DNA from 2 places in the Maribacter aquivivus genome. Region 2 is predicted to be linked to the other one. Evidence: riboswitches for the same ligand, from Rfam matches in the RefSeq annotation. Region 2 holds a riboswitch; the other holds the start of a gene.
What was found. Region 2 has a riboswitch for S-adenosylmethionine ahead of BUC31_RS18480 (homocysteine S-methyltransferase family protein). Riboswitches for the same ligand answer to the same signal wherever they lie in the genome.
Positions count from the first base shown of each region.

Region 1 (5,163 bases), on a different contig from region 2:
ACCATATTTGTCATAAGACTTAATGAGTTTTCTGAAATTAGCTTGCCGTCGAATAAAGCTTGATAAAAGATATTTACACCTTTAGCTGAAGATATAATTGAACCAGTGCCTTGTAATAATGTATAATGCGTTTCTAAAATAGGTGTCCAATTATCATTTTCAAGAAAATATGAAAAAGCTTCATTGTCTTCAGAATTAGTAACCTCACCATTGTAAGTATCTACCAGTTCTAAAGGAACAGCTATTCTATCATTTAAAGATTGGTCGTATGTTTTGGCATCTAAATCTTCTATTATAAAAGATAATAAAACATAATTGGTATTTGAATACTCGTACCTGTCGTCAGGTTCAAAAATGGTTCCGCTACTTATGAAATAGTCTATAAGTTCTGAGCGTGTGGCAGATTCAAAATTTCTTCCTGCCTCGAATTCACCACTTGTATAATTAAAAAGTCCGCTTCTATGTCTTAGTAAATACTCAATAGTAATAATTTCGGCATTGGGTATTTCTGGAAAGTAGTTGTCAAGTGTAGTCTCTAAGCTTAATTTATTTTCTTCAACAAGTTGCATGATAATGGTTGCAGTAAATGTTTTTGTAATGGAAGCTATTCTATATTTAGAAGCTGAATTGGCTTCCATATTATTTTCAATATCAATAAATCCAAAAGAATTTTGATAGTCTTCTTTTCCATCTTTGAAAATTGAAATACTGCCCATGCCTAAATTTTTTTCTTCAATTCTAGTGAAAAACATATCCATTTTGTCTCGATCAAAATCTTCTCCAAATTCGTCAACTTCTGTCGTACAAGAAAAGGCTGTCAATAATAAAAATGTTACAGCAATAGCTTTTAAGTAATGATTCTTCAGGTGTAAATAATTGAATTAGTTGATGTTATGATGCCAAACTTCGACCATTAAAATACGCAAGGTTGTTAATGAAATAATAATTGAAGTTAAATTTAAGGTAATTATGTAGGAGTGTTTCTATAGGAATTCTATTAAAATAAATTAACCTTTTTTAAGATTTAGTAGAAAGATTTATAGACTACATTTGCCGCCTTAAATAATTATCAAGAATCTCAAAAAAAGGAGATAGCAACCTGCAATAACAAGCAAGGTGCTAAATAGATAAGCCAATTAGTTGGAACAAATGTTAACTCATGTGTCTACTTATTTGCTACTATTTCCTTTATAGAACAAAGAAAGAAATGGCAAACACAAAAGACAGAACTCCCAAATTTTCAGCTTTAATACCCTTGTTCGTATTTGTATTTACGTTTTTAGGGGTAGGTATATATCAGAATGATTTCTATGCTTTACCAGCTCCTATTGCGGTAATAGTTGGTATAGTGGTCGCATTTATATTATTTAGGCAAACCATTTCTTCTAAAATTAATACACTACTGAAAGGCTGTGGAGATGATAAGATATTGACCATGTGTCTTATTTATTTGTTAGCTGGTGCTTTTGCGGCTATTACAAATGAAACAGGCAGTGTAAATGCTATTGTAAACCTTGGTTTAGATGTCATAGCCATTCAATATATTTATGTAGGCATCTTTATTATTGCTGGATTTTTATCTGTTTCTACTGGAACATCAGTTGGTGCAATTGTAGCATTGGCACCCATTGTAGTTGGTTTTGCAGATGAAAGCAGTGCAGATTTGGCAATATTATGTGGTGCCTTGTTAGGTGGTAGTATGTTTGGTGATAATTTATCTGTCATCTCAGATACCACCATTGCAGCTACACAATCGTTAGGTTGTAAAATGAGCGATAAGTTTAAGCAGAATATTAAAATAGCGGTACCTGCAGCGTTATTCACCATAACTATTTTAGTATTTCAGGGATTGGGGTTGGAGTCCGTCGTAACTGAAACCACAGTTTATAATTATTCCATCATAAAAATTATGCCATATGTATTAGTTATTATTCTTTCGATTGTGGGAGTTAATGTGTTTGTAACTTTATTGTTAGGTACAATTGTAGCAGGTGCATTAGGAATTGCCTACGGAGACTTTACCCTGATAGAATCAACTAAAATCGCGTATACCGGATTTACCAATATGACTGAAATATTTCTATTGTCATTATTGACAGGTGGCTTAGCTGCATTGGTTGAAAGAAATGGAGGCATCGAATTTATATTGGTCAATATTAAAAAACTGATTAAAAATAAGAAGTCAGCACAATTTGGTATTGCCACTTTAGTAAGTACCATTAATATGGCGATTGCGAATAATACGGTGTCCATTATTATTGCTGGTCCTATTGCAAAAACTATAAATGACGAGTACCATTTAGATAATAAAAAGACCGCTTCAATATTAGATATTTTTGCTTGTATATTTCAAGGTTTACTACCCTATGGCGCTCAGGTTTTAATGATTTTGAGCTTCTCAAAAGGGAAAATCGATTATTTAGATTTGATAAGTAATACTTGGTATTTACTGCTTTTGTTTATTTATACATTATTGTTCATTGGTTTCAAGCCAAAATATATGAAGTAACCTTTAGTATAACGCAATGACTTTTAAAAAGTAATTTTTCTGATAAAAGTCCGTTCTAGCATCTCATAAATTTCAAAACCATTACCTATGAATTTCAAGATGTTACCATTTGCCGTATTGTTTCTTTTTATTTCAAATGTATTTGCTCAAAACAAAGGTGTAGTAACTTTTAAAAACGGAGATATTAAAAAAGGAATTATTGAAAATAAAGGAAGTAAAATTCTTTTTACTGAAATTGAAACTTCGGAACCTAATAAAATTGAACATGATGATATTGAACATATAAAAACTGGAGATATTGAATATTTTAGAACCTCTCCAAAATCTAAGAAATTAGAAGAATTTCAGGTGATTATTTCTGGAGAAACAATGCTAGTTGCACGTAATATTCAAACCAACTACGGTAGTATGAAGGTTGAAAATGATATTTCAAATGCTCAAAGTGGTAATTTAACAGCAAGTCAAAGTTCGCAAGTTTCAAGAAGAGTTGTTAGAGGACCTAGTAGTAGAGGTACGATTATTAAGTATTATATTAAAAAACCAGGGTCTAACACTATTGAACAAGTATACCGACTAATTGTTGGCGATGTGGATTGGATTGGATACAAGAAAAAAGTAAAAAAGCAATTAGGTGATTGCAAAGAACTAATTCAAAAAATGAATGACGGTGACTTTAAGGATGATGAATATGGTAAAGGTGCAGAATTAGCTGCGATTGTTCTTTTTTACAATCAAAACTGTAGCAAATAAATTAATTTAGCATATTAAATATCATAAAACCTATAGGAAACTATAGGTTTTTTATTTTAGAGTATCTTGCAGATAAAGGGGTAATAGCTACTTTTGGGGGTAATACCTTTACAGTAGGTCTTTTAGAATTTAATATTAAAGAATGGGTCAAGAACCATCGGTTTGCGAAGAGAGCGTTTATAATAACATTTATCGAACCCATGCAGAAGGTTTGCGAAATTATCTTTACTATAAGTTTGGTGATATGCAGCGGGCAGAAGATATTGTACATGATTCTTTCGTTAAATTGTGGTCTTTATGTAGTACGGTGGTTTATAAAAAAGTAGCCAGTTTTCTATATAGTATTTCACGAAATCTAATGATCGATACATTACGTAATAAGAAAGTTGCTTTAAAATTTGAAAAAGGATTGGTTAAGGAACAAGATAATGAAGACCCTTATTTTAAATTAAGAACAAAAGAATTTCAGTTAAAACTAGAGTCCGTAATTTCAGATTTACCAGAAAAGCAACGCGAGGCTTTTTTAATGAATAGAATAGACAAGCTTACTTATAAAGAAATAGCGATAAGGCTAGAGGTTAGCGAGACAGCTATTGAAAAACGTATTTCAAAAGCATTGATAAAATTGAACAGTATTACAGAAATTAAAAATTTTTCTATTTAGCAGGTTGGTTAAATAGTTTTTTAAACGTACTACTAGTATGAGCAAGCATTTAGAAGATAAAAATTTAATTGCCCGTTGGATGGATGATCGTTTAAGTAACGAGGAGAAAGAACAACTGAAAGAATCGGGTGAACTAGATGCGCTTAAAACTGTAATTGATGATATAGATACCTGGAAGGTAAAACCATTTAATCTAGATGCAGGCTTAGCCAAGTTAACGGAAGAGAATAAGACAGTTGTTCCATTAAAAAAGAGCAATAAAAATTGGCTGCGTATTGCCGCAAGTGTAGCTATATTACTTTCCTGTAGTTTGGTTTGGTATTTAACGTCAACTAGTTCCACTACTATTGCTACCAAAATTGCAGAGAGTAAAACAGTTGAACTACCAACAGGTTCTTTGGTTGAATTAGATGCTGCATCAAGCATAACATATAATAAAGATGATTGGGAGGACAGTAGAATTCTTACTCTTTCAGGTCAAGCATTTTTTAACGTAACCAGCGGTGCTCCTTTTATAGTAAAAACTCCTACGGCACAAGTTTCTGTGTTGGGTACGCAGTTTAATATAAGCACACAAAAGGAACAGTTTTCGGTATACTGTTATGAAGGTAAAATAGAAGTTTCGTATAAAAACAATTCAGAAATTATTACGAAAGGGCAAAGTGTATTTTTAGTAAATGGCAAACTTAAAAAAGATAAACACGAATATTTAAGTCCGGAATGGATGAATGGTTTAAGTACCTATGATAGAACTCCGCTAAAAACAGTTATAGCTGATGTGAAACGCTATTATAATGTAGAGGTCAATCTTCCAAAAAAGTATGGTACACTTCAGTTTACAGGTACAATAGCGCATAAAGATTTGCAACAAACTTTAAACACCATTTTTACTACAATGGAAATTAAATACGAGCTTCAAGAAGATAATACAGTTATTTTTGAATAGTATTGAACGTATAAATCAGAATATGAGACCTATGTATAAGCATAAGAGAGCGTTACTTCAGTTTCTTGTTCTAAGTTGGTGTTGTATTTTTTTTCCTTGCGTATCATTTTCTCAAAACGGTCCTACATTAAAATTAGTAGATTTTTTAGATGAATTAAAAGCCACTTATAATGTAGATTTTATCTATAACCACACACTTTTAGATCAAGTTGTACTTCCCTCCTCTTCACATGATTGCGAATCGTTAGAAAATTGTTTAGCGAATATAAATGAAAAGGCTCCTATCAAATTTAT
Region 1 covers NZ_FQZX01000002.1:345,438-350,600, reverse strand. Annotated here, with positions in the region: gene BUC31_RS11900 (serine hydrolase domain-containing protein) at 1-821, opposite strand, end outside; SAM-I-IV-variant riboswitch at 1,062-1,160, shown strand; gene BUC31_RS11895 (Na+/H+ antiporter NhaC family protein) at 1,208-2,509, shown strand; gene BUC31_RS11890 (hypothetical protein) at 2,597-3,259, shown strand; gene BUC31_RS11885 (RNA polymerase sigma factor) at 3,402-3,923, shown strand; gene BUC31_RS11880 (FecR family protein) at 3,961-4,869, shown strand; gene BUC31_RS11875 (TonB-dependent receptor plug domain-containing protein) at 4,901-5,163, shown strand, end outside.
Region 1: another riboswitch for S-adenosylmethionine. It lies ahead of BUC31_RS11895 (Na+/H+ antiporter NhaC family protein); the one in region 2 lies ahead of BUC31_RS18480 (homocysteine S-methyltransferase family protein).

Region 2 (5,163 bases):
AAATCAACTGCGTTTCCAGCTCATATAAAGAACCTCTCGCTATATGTAAAAAATGAATAGTCTCCTTATTGGATTGCCTTCCACAACCTTCTGCAATATTTGATGGTACAGAAATAACACATCGTCTAACCTGCGAGGTTAAAGAAAATTGTTCGTCTTTTGGAAAGGACTTTGTCAAAACATAAACTGTTTTAACAAGTACTCTAGCCTGCACCCAAATGTCTAAATCTTTATAATCCATTTAATTTTTATAACTACGATAAACCATTAACGAGAAACGAAAAACGATTTATTTACTAACAACTGTCAACTTTCTAGGTTCATATTTAGCCACCATATTTGCTATCGCCGTAATATGCTCTGGTGTTGTTCCACAACAACCTCCTACAATATTTACTAATCCTTTTTCTGCGTATTCTTTTATTTGTGCTGCCATTTGCTCTGGAGTCTCATCATATTCCCCAAACGCATTTGGTAAACCTGCATTAGGGTGTGCAGAAACTGCATGCTCACTTTTTTTAGATAATACTTCTAAATGAGGTACCAGCTGACTTGCGCCTAAAGCGCAATTAAACCCTACCGATAAAATTGGAATATGTGAAATGGATATTAAAAAAGCTTCCGCTGTTTGTCCGGACAATGTTCTACCCGAAGCATCGGTAATTGTACCGCTCACCATAATTGGCACATCAATATTTCTTTCCTCTTTTACTTCTTCTATAGCAAATAAAGCTGCTTTTGCATTTAAGGTATCAAATATGGTTTCTACCAATAATAAATCTGAACCACCATCTAACAAAGCTTCAACTTGTTGTTTATAGGCTATTCTTAATTCATCAAAAGACACGGCTCTATATCCTGGGTCATTTACATCTGGAGACATGCTTGCCGTCTTATTTGTGGGTCCTATACTACCAGCTACAAATCGTGGTTTATTAGGTTCTTTCGCAGTGAATTCATCAGCTACTTTTTTCGCAATACGTGCAGATTCATAGTTAAGCTCATACACCAAATCTTCCATGTAATAATCTGCCATGGCAATTGTTGTACCCGAAAATGTATTGGTCTCCACAATATCTGCCCCTGCAGCAAAGTATTTACGATGAACCTCAGCAATTGCCTCAGGTTGGGTTAGCGATAATAAATCATTATTGCCTTGTAAAGGGTGTTCCCATTCTTTAAAACGTTCTCCCCTAAAATCTTCCTCAGTAAATTTATAGCGTTGTAGCATCGTACCCATGGCACCATCTAATATGAGAATTCGCTCTTTTAAAATTTCTTTTATATCCTTCATTTTACGTTGTAAAAAGATTCTACATCCAATAAAAAACTAATTCGAAATCAAGTAAGGAAAGTTAGGCTAGATGCCTTTTCTTAAGTTATCTGTCTTTTGTAATGCTATTTTAAATAACACATTCTGCAGAAGTAAGCAGAATAAAGATAGAATGTAGCACCTTCTTTTCCATATTGGAAAGGGTTGCCAAGGTTTCAATGGGTCTAGTCCCTCCACCTTTCTTGATAACGTTTCAATATATTTATGAACTAATTGCAAAGTAACGGCACAGTATGCTCTTATCCAAAACTTCAATAGGTTATTTAGTTAACGAAATTCTGGGGAATTGTCATAAAAAAACCTCTGAATCATTAAAGAATCAGAGGTTTCTGCCATATTACTTAAGTATTTTAGGCTATACTTTGTACTACTTCTTTCTTAGCTTCTTTCTTAGAACCATCAAATCCTTCGACTCCGCCAACGGTAGTATACTTCATTACATATCGTTTACCCGGATTGATTTGTTGGTATGCATACTGACACATTACTGCAGCTTCATGGAAACCTGACAATATCAATTTCAGTTTACCTTCGTATGTATTTACATCGCCAATTGCATATACTCCCGGTATGTTTGTTTGATAATCTTTTGCGTTGTTTACCTTAATCGCATTCTTATGAATATCTAAGCCCCAATCACCTATAGGACCTAATTTAGGTGATAAACCAAAAAGCGGAATAAAATTATCAACTTCTAAATAGGTATCTTCTTTCTCTTTATCTGTATGTTTTATAACTACAGCCTCAAGTTGATTTTTACCATGTAATTCTTTAACCTCAGCTTTAGTAATCAATTTTATTTTACCAAGCTTAGCCAATTCAGCTGCTTTTTCAACAGAATCCAAAGCGCCCCTAAATTCATCTCTTCTATGTACCAAAGTCACCTCTGAAGCCACATCTGTTAAAAATATAGCCCAGTCTAAAGCAGAATCTCCACCACCAGAAATTACGACCTTTTTATCGCGATATACTTCTGGATCTTTAATCATATAAGCAACACCGGTATCCTCAAAATTTACAATGTTCTCGATAGGTGGTTTTCTTGGTTCAAAAGAACCTAAACCACCAGCAATAACTACTACTGGCGCATTATGCTGCGTTCCTTTATTTGTCGTTACTACAAAAGAACCATCTTCCAATTTATCTAAAGTTTCCGCTCTTTCGCCTAACGTAAATCCTGGCTCAAAAGGTTTTATTTGTTCCATTAGATTATCTACCAAAGTACCCGCAAGGATTTCTGGAAATGCCGGAATATCATAAATAGGCTTCTTTGGATATATCTCTGAACATTGTCCACCTGGTTGTGGCAACGCATCTATTAAATGTGTTTTTAATTTTAACAATCCTGCTTCAAACACCGTAAACAATCCGGTTGGTCCCGCTCCTATAATGAGCATATCTGTTTTAATCATAACTATTTATTGATATAGAGCAGCTAGTATTGAGTCTTCACTCCCTATGCTACTTCTTTAAATTCTACTTTATATTTAAACTACTTACTTATTACTATTTACTCAATGAGGTTTCTACTGGACTCAACCTGACATTCTCATTACTTGAATATTCAAGCTTTGCCTTCATCAGTGATTCTCTATGCCTTACAACTTCCCCTATTATAATAATAGCAGGATTAGATAACTCTTCTTTTTCCACTACATCAACAATAGTTTCTATAGTGCCTATACCTACCTTTTCATTTTCACGAGTTCCATTCTGAATAATTGCAACAGGCATGTCTGACTTACCTTCGCCTTTAAACAATGCTACTATCTGTGGTAGTTTGGACATCCCCATAAGTATTACTACAGTAGCACTACTTTTAGCTGCTAAGGCAACATCTGTTGATAGTTTATGTTCTTTTGTTGTTCCCGTAATTACCCAAAAACTTTCTGACGCTCCTCTTTTTGTTACTGGAATATTTTGATATGCCGGTACACTTAAACTAGAGGAAATACCAGGAACCATGGCAACTTCTAAACCATGCGATGCTGCATATTCCATTTCCTCAGAACCACGACCAAATACAAACGGATCTCCACCTTTTAAACGAACTACATGTCCGTGCGATTTTGCCCTACTTATAATGAGCTGATTAATCTGCTCTTGCTGATAGGCATAGCATCCTTTGCGTTTACCAACAAAAATTAATTCTGCATTTTTAGCGTAGTCTAGCAAATCTTCATTTACCAAAGCATCGTACAACACAACATCGGCATTTTCCAGCGCCTTAATCGCTTTTAAAGTGATCAATTCTATATCACCAGGTCCTGCACCTACTACGGTTAATTTTGCCTGTCTATTTTTATGTAAATTACTATCTGCCATGATTTATGCTTCTGCTAATTCCTGTTCTCTAAATTTCGCAACAATCTCTAAAAACGCTTTAGCATCTTTAATATACGATGCTGCAAAAGCTTTTGATGGCTCATTTTGATTCAATTGAAGAACCAATTTCTCGAATCCGCCTGCAACAGCAATTCTTCCATCGGCTACAAATTTCTCATCGAAATCTTTAATGATACTTACATGCGTATTTACTTTCGTATTCTCTGACGTTAACATTGCTTTCGCTGAATTTACCATTGAAGAATATGCGTGGTAGATACTTGCCGACCATTTTTCGGCATCGAACATATCTTGTGCATTCTGTATTTTCTCTTCACTTTCAAAAAGTAGCGTCGCAATTAAATCAATTACAACTCCGGCACACTCACCTACTCCAATAGCTTTTTCATAACGCTCCGTATTTCCCCAGTCTATAAAGTCTTCCGGTGTTAAATCATCTATTGATGAAAGTGGCGTAAGAAAATCATAGAAATACATTTGTCCTTTTTCTGCATAATAATCAGGGAACGATAAATCGCCACCATTTGCATCAAAATCATTTAGTATTAAACGTAATGCTTCCGGACCTCTTTTACTTGGTACTTTTACCACCTTATCAGCAAAACGTCCTTGACCGTTACCATCTGTACTTCCTCCCAACAGAACCTGAAGTGCAGGTGCAACTAATTTATCTTTTGTACGAACAGACATTCCTTGAAAACCAATATTTGCCATATTGTGTTGTCCGCAGGCATTCATACATCCACTAATTTTTATAACAACATCTTCGTTATTAATATAATCTGGATATTCTGTTTTAATTACTCTTTCTAATTCTTCTGCAATACCTGTACTACTAGCAATACCTAAGTTACACGTATCTGTACCTGGGCAAGCAGTAATATCTAATGCCTTGTTATAGCCAGCATCGGTAAAGCCTAATTCTTTTAATTCAGTATAGAAAAATTCAATATTTTCTTCTTTTACAAAAGGAATTAAAATATTCTGACGTAGCGACAACCTTAATTCTCCTGCAGCATATTTCTGTACCAAATTCGCCAATAAGCGTGCTTTATCAGTATAAAAATCACCTAATAAAACTTTGATACCAATAGCAACATAACCTGGTTGTTTCTGTGGTACTACATTCGTTGATTTCCACTGCTCAAATTCTTTCTGATTAGAAATTTCTACTTTAGGAACTTCTAATTGTGAAACTTTTATCTTCGGATATTCTTCTGGATTAATTGGAAAAGTATCAAAAGGAACAGCTGTTTTCTCTGCTGCCAATAATTCTTTGAATCCGTCAAGACCTAAATCCTTCAGTAAAAACTTCATTCTAGCCTTTGCTCTACTCTTACGCTCACCGTAACGGTCAAAAACTCTAATAACCGTTTCCATTAAAGGAATAATTTGATCCGCTGGTAAAAAGCTATACAACTCATCTGCATGTCTTGGCTGAGAACCTAATCCGCCACCAAGCATTACTTTAAAACCTGGCTCTC
Region 2 covers NZ_FQZX01000004.1:81,592-86,754, forward strand. Annotated here, with positions in the region: gene BUC31_RS18475 (four helix bundle protein) at 1-241, opposite strand, end outside; gene BUC31_RS18480 (homocysteine S-methyltransferase family protein) at 290-1,294, opposite strand; SAM riboswitch class I at 1,413-1,525, opposite strand; gene BUC31_RS18485 (NAD(P)/FAD-dependent oxidoreductase) at 1,684-2,745, opposite strand; gene cobA (uroporphyrinogen-III C-methyltransferase) at 2,840-3,658, opposite strand; gene BUC31_RS18495 (HEPN domain-containing protein) at 3,662-5,163, opposite strand, start outside.